Filimonas effusa: one gene and its partner. The protein of the gene in region 2 interacts with the protein of the main gene of each other region in a pairwise test. Links are inferred from orthologs where the notes say so. Each region holds a gene or a part of one and is shown on either strand. Other genes may lie near its edges. The genes, in order: pepT and tpiA.

Region 1 (3,318 bases), 1.5 Mb from region 2 along the record:
ACCTGCTAAAATAATCTGAAAGACAAAAGAACGTTTCTGATGTTAATAAATTTCAGAACACCAGCATTTTAAGAAACATTTATCCTTTATTTTCAGTCGTTTCAAACGCTTCCGGCATACTTGCAAAGCTGCTGGTTGCCCTGGTTTATACCTTTGAACCGCCCGCCCGCATCCTGTAAAACCGATTTTCCTTACGACTTGTAGTCGTTTGTCAGCTTCATCATCGCCATGATCTGGTTCATGTTCTTCTCCATACCGTCGGGACTGCCATCGAGGAAGATGATGTTGCCTTTACCAACTTCAGCGAAGTTCTTAATGGCTTCAGTCCACATACTGAACAGGATCACGTTGGTATCGAGGTTGGCCTGTTTCATCTGTTCTGCCGCCATGCTCATACCGCGGGCCACCTCTTCACGGAAGAGCGCTACCCCCTGACCGCGCAATCTTGCCGCCTCGCGTTCCGCTTCGGCTGCAATCTTAATAGCGTTACCTTCTGCCTCTGCCGACTTTGTTTTAGTGATCAGCAGCGCCTGGCCTTCGTTTTCAGCAGCAGCTTTCAGGTTGTTACTTGCCACCACTTTACTCATGCTATCCATAATAGCTTTGTCGAAGGTAATGTCATTGATCTGAAGGTCGAGCAGATGATAGCCCCAATCTTCGAGCACATGGTCTACTTCCATTTTTACAGAATCAACAATATCCTTACGCAGGGCAAGGATCTCGGCCTGACGTTTTGTAGCCACATAGGAGCGGATATTACCTTCAATGGTTCTTATAAGGGCCTGCATGAGGTCTCTGTCGCTGATGAACTTGAAGGCTACCTTTTTAATGGTCTCCTCTTCCGCATTCATTACGGCATAGAGCAACATGCTTTTAAAATAAACGTTTGCCTGGTCAAGTGTCACCGCCTGGAACTCGAGCTCTACGGAGCGGTTTTGCACACTTACCCTTCGATAGATCTGCTCTACAAGGGGTATTTTAAAGTTAAGACCGGGGCGCAGTATACGCTGATACTTACCGAACATGGTGACCACGGCAATGGTGGCCTGATTAACGGTGACAAGTCCGCTGAAAATAATAAATAAGATCAGCAGCAACCACCATCCATAGGAAAGAAAGAAACTCATGTTTTTTCATTTTGTTGGTGGAAATGTACGCTATTTCGCTCTTTCTTCCCAAACAGCGGCAAGATGCACAAGCACTTCTACTGCCTTTTCCATGTCTTTTACACCTATCCATTCATGTTTGCTATGAATAGCCTGCATACCCGTGAAGATATTGGGGCAAGGTAATCCCATAAAACTCAACCTGCTGCCATCGGTACCACCGCGGATAGGCTCATTACGCACGGTAAAACCGGCCCTTTTATAAGCTTCCTCTGCATTGGCAGTGAGCTCAGGGTATTGCGACACTATTTCTTTCATGTTGCGGTACTGTTCTTTCACCACAAAGTCCATTTGCGCTTTGGGATGTTTGTTCAATACCTCCTGCGCCAGTTGGCGGAGCTTGTTTTCATGATCCGGCAGCTTCGCTGATACAAAGTCACGGATAATGAAATCGATGGTTGCTTTTTCTGCAATACCATTTACTGCAACAGGATGCACGAAACCTTGCCTTTCTATAGTGGTTTCAGGACTCCATTCCTGTGTGGGCAGTGCAGCCAGAATTTCGCCGGCTATTTTCAGGGAATTAACCAGTTTATCTTTTGCATAACCCGGGTGTGCAATAACGCCATGAACAGTAATGGTAACGGCATCGGCACTGAAAGTTTCATCTTCGAAGGTTCCCGCTTCTCCCCCATCTAGCGTATAGGCGAAGTCGGCACCCAGCTTTTTAAGATCAACATGGGCTGTGCCACGGCCTACCTCTTCATCAGGCGTGAATAGTATCTTTATTTCTCCGTGTTTTACTTCGGGATGATTTACCAGGAAATGAGCCATATCCATGATCTCGGCCACACCGCTTTTGTCATCGGCGCCGAGTAGGGTAAAGCCGCTGGCTGTGATGATATCGCTACCAATATGTTCTTTGAGATAAGGGTAGTCTTCTATTTTAATAACCTGTGTAGGATCGTCGGGCAATAGGATGTCTTTGCCATCGTAGGCTTTGTGTACGAGTGGTTTTACATTGGTGCCGCTGCAGTCGGGCGCTGTGTCAACATGACTGCAGAAACAGATAACAGGTACTTTTTTATCGGAATTTGATGGAATAGTTGCATATACATAACCGTATTCATCCATATGGGCGTCTTTCAAACCCAGCAGCAGCAGTTCACCCGCCAGTAATTCGCTCAGGTTCTTTTGCTTTTCGGTGGTAGGGCTGGCATTACTGGCAGGATCGCTTTGCGTATCGGTTTGCACGTAACGGAGGAATCTTTCGGTAACGGTAAATGCATAATTCTGCACCATAATTCACTGTTTAGGCTGCGAATTTCGATTAAATTCATTATTAAATAACAAAGAGTTCTTTCTTTTGCGTTAGTATCCTAACGACTAAGATATACATGATGAAGTTCAAACTTTCCGTATCCAGCGTATTAGCAGTATCCTTGCTGCTGATAGTGTCATGCTCCAAGCAATCGACAAACACCAATCCGGGCACGAATCCCGATCCGGCTACCCCTGTCCCCGGGCCGGCCGATACCATTACTTCCGGCGCCAATAACAATATGCGTTTGGGCAATCCCACGATGGCAAAACCCGAGTCCGCCATGAACGAAAACTACCTGATCAACCAGGTTTATTATATTGAATCGTACAGCCGCAACCGCGGCATTCCCAACTGGGTTAGCTGGCATTTCCAGAGTGAAGACAAAGGTACTGTTGGAAGACAGGATGACTTCCGGCCCTTTACCGGTTTGCCTTCCGGGTGGTACCAGGTGGCAGGCAACAGTTATAGCTATGCAACGAACGGTTTCGACAGGGGGCATAATTGCCCCTCAGGTGACCGTACTTCAAGTTATGTAGCCAACAGTTCTACCTTTTATATGACCAATATGATACCTCAGTCTCCTAACCTGAACCAGGGGCCATGGAGCGAACTGGAAGATCAGCTGCGGGATAATTTTGTAGGTACTTCAAATGAAGCATATATTATTATGGGTTCTTATGGTCAGGGAGGCCTGGGACGCGGCAAAACCGATACGGCAAAAACTATCGACAACGGCAGGGTTACCGTACCCAAGAAGGTGTGGAAGGTTGCTGTTATCTTACCCAAGGCCGACGGCGATGACCTTATGCGTATCACTGCCAATACAACCATACTGGCAGTTAATATGCCTAATGCCGAGAACCTTTACGGTACCAGTGATGCAGAAAG
Region 2 (3,184 bases):
CCAGCGAATACCTGCAGCCATTATATCCCCTGGCTGCACCCGGAACTCACCTCTTTGTCAACGCCGCCGTATTGCCCGATGAACAACTGCGCCACAGCATCCTTCAACTGGCCGAAGGCGAAGCGCTGCAAGACGAAATGGGACTCATTGCCTGCCGTTTTAACCTGGGCAAAAATGCCTTCTCCATGGCGGCGCTTTCCCCGCACCTGCACCACGTCGTCACCCGCACAGGCGTCACGCATCTTCAGTACCCATGGGAAATATTTATGTGGAACGATACCTGGGCCAGAACTGATTTTCCACTGCTTACCAATGGTAAAACTGCCGCGGCAATATCCGCGTCTAATAAAGTGCTCGGCGAAAACAACCTCTTTGTCGAAGAAGGCGTCGAAATGGAGTTTGCTACCATCAACGCCGCCACCGGACCGGTTTACATCAGCAAAGGCGCTGTTATCATGGAAGGCGCATTGTTGAGAGGACCTTTGTTTATAGGTGAAAAAACGGTGTTGAAAATGGGGGCGAAGGTCTACGGCGCCACTTCATTGGGACCCGCCTGCACCGCTGGCGGCGAAATCAAAAATGTCGTTATGCAGGGCTATAGCAATAAAGCGCACGACGGTTATCTCGGAGATGCTGTCATTGGCGAATGGTGTAACATGGGCGCAGGTACTACCAACAGCAACGTTAAAAACACAGGGGGAGAAGTAAAGATCTGGCACCACGCCACCGGCAAGTTCATCCTCGCCGGTTTTAAATGCGGCCTTGTCATGGGCGATTATAGCCGCACAGCCATCAACACAGCCATCAATACCGGCTCCGTTATCGGGTGCTGCGCCAACGTCTTCGGCGAAGGTCTTACGCCTAAAGTGGTCCCCGCATTTACCTGGGGCATGAAGGGGATCACCCGATATGAATTTGAAAAAGCTTTGCAGGATATCGCCAACTGGAAAAAAATGAAACACCATGCACTCTCAGAACAGGAATCTCGCATTTTGAAACATATCTTTGAGCACCTTTTGCAATAGCATAGGCGCAGTCTTCGAATTCAAAACAGAATAACATAAGAGTATGAAAAGTCAAATTGCAGCAGCCAACTGGAAAATGAATTTAACCCTGCAACAGGGTGAAACTTTACTGGACGAGATCCTCGCTCAGCCTTACCAGCTGAACCACAACCGCCTGGTCGTTTTCGCAGTTCCGGCTCCTTACCTGGCAATGGCACAGCAAAAAGTAGCAGGAAAAAGCCACGTCTTTATAGCCGCGCAAAACTGTTATAGCAAAAAATCCGGCGCCTATACCGGCGAAATCTCGGTAGAAATGCTCCAGTCCCTCGGTATTAAATGGGTCGTATTGGGCCACTCCGAACGCCGCGAATATTTCCAGGAATCAGATCAGTTCCTCGCCGAAAAAGTAAATATCGTTCTCGAATATAATATGACCCCTATCTTCTGCTGTGGCGAACCCCTCCAGGTAAGGGAAGCTGGTACGCAGAACAACTTCGTTGCCAAACAGTTGGAAGCATCTCTGTACCATTTGTCCGCCGAACAGCTCCAGAAAGTGGTGATCGCCTACGAACCAATCTGGGCCATCGGTACCGGTAAAACCGCCACCAGCGAACAGGCACAGGAAATGCACGCGCATATCAGGGCCGAATTAGCCAATAAATACGGCGCCGACGTAGCCAAAAACGTTTCTATCCTCTACGGCGGTAGCGTAAAAGCAGCCAACGCAGCCGAAATCTTCGGCCAGCCCGATGTCGACGGCGGCCTCGTAGGCGGCGCTTCCCTTATCGCCAAAGAGTTTTCAACTATTATTAATGGCCTGAAATAGGCGGAGGCCCTTAGTTTAGTTATCTTTGCAGCTTAACTATAGTATGAAGCATATTCGGAATTTTTGCATTATTGCACACATTGACCACGGGAAAAGTACGTTGGCAGACCGTTTACTCGAACACACGAAGACCATTGGTGAACGGGATATGATGAACCAGGTATTGGATGATATGGACCTGGAAAGGGAAAAAGGCATCACCATCAAAAGCCACGCTATCCAGATCAATTATAAACACAAAGGCCAGGACTATGTGTTTAACCTGATCGATACGCCCGGTCACGTTGACTTCAGCTATGAGGTAAGCCGCGCACTGGCAGCCTGCGAAGGCGCCCTTCTACTCGTCGATGCCTCCCAGGGCATCCAGGCGCAAACCATCAGTAACCTCTACCTCGCCATCGACAACGACCTCGAGATCATACCCGTTATCAATAAAATTGATATGGACGGCGCCATGATTCCCGAAGTAAAAGATCAGATCATCGATCTTATCGGTTGTAAAGACGAAGATATCCTGCTGGCCTCCGGTAAAAGCGGTATCGGTATCGAAGAAATCCTTACCGCCATCGTAGAACGTATCCCGCCGCCAACAGGCTCGGAAGAAGCTCCCCTGCAGGCGCTCATCTTCGATAGCGTATTCAACAGCTTCAGAGGTATCATCATCTATTTCAGGATCCTCAACGGCGTCATTCGCAAAGGCGATAAGATCCGCTTCCTGGCTACAGGTGAAGACTACGAAGCCGATGAAGTAGGTATCCTGAAACTGGGCATGGAAGAAAAGAAAGAAGTGCGCTGCGGCGACGTAGGTTATATCATCACTGGTATCAAAAACGCCAAGGAAGTGAAAGTAGGGGATACCCTTACACTTGCCAACAACCCCGGCGAAATGATCCAGGGCTTCGAAGAGGTGAAACCCATGGTATTTGCCGGCATCTTCCCGGTGAGCACCGATGACTTCGAAGTATTACGCGACTGTATGGAAAAACTGCAGTTGAACGATGCTTCCCTCACCTTTGAACTCGAAACCTCCCAGGCCCTTGGCTTTGGTTTCCGCTGCGGTTTCCTGGGCCTCCTCCACATGGAGATCATCCAGGAAAGGCTCGAACGCGAGTTCAATCAAACGGTCATCACCACGGTTCCCAACGTAAGTTTCATCGCCCACTCAAGTAAAGGCGATAAAATTGTGGTGAACAACCCTTCCGAAATGCCCGATCCTACCAAGCTGGCCAAGATCGAAGAACCTTTTATCAAAGCACAGATCATCACTTCTCCCGATTATATCGGTAATATCATGACGCTTTGCCTGGGTAAAAGAGGCTTCCTCATGAACCAGTCTTACCTGACTCCTACACGT

Evidence for each region.
Region 1: the proteins of tpiA (region 2) and pepT interact in binary tests that used the Escherichia coli proteins (3 or more experiments, as listed by UniProt). The link is inferred for Filimonas effusa from one-to-one orthologs.

What each region holds. Positions count from the first base shown.
Region 1 is NZ_SDHZ01000001.1:1,788-5,105, reverse strand. What follows is about bases 284-3,271. They hold pepT (peptidase T), read right to left. Parts: upstream 2,409-3,271; coding sequence 1,158-2,408; downstream 284-1,157. Other genes in these bases: ESB13_RS00015 (DNA/RNA non-specific endonuclease), read left to right, coding at 2,504-3,271; ESB13_RS00025 (SPFH domain-containing protein), read right to left, coding at 284-1,127. In the rest of the region: more of ESB13_RS00025, read right to left, coding at 192-283; more of ESB13_RS00015, read left to right, coding at 3,272-3,318. UniProt on the Escherichia coli protein: Cleaves the N-terminal amino acid of tripeptides.
Region 2 is NZ_SDHZ01000001.1:1,466,355-1,469,538, reverse strand. What follows is about bases 96-2,949. They hold tpiA (triose-phosphate isomerase), read left to right. Parts: upstream 96-1,068; coding sequence 1,069-1,830; downstream 1,831-2,949. Other genes in these bases: lepA (translation elongation factor 4), read left to right, coding at 1,874-2,949; ESB13_RS05360 (putative sugar nucleotidyl transferase), read left to right, coding at 96-1,025. In the rest of the region: more of ESB13_RS05360, read left to right, coding at 1-95; more of lepA, read left to right, coding at 2,950-3,184. UniProt on the Escherichia coli protein: Involved in the gluconeogenesis. Catalyzes stereospecifically the conversion of dihydroxyacetone phosphate (DHAP) to D-glyceraldehyde-3-phosphate (G3P).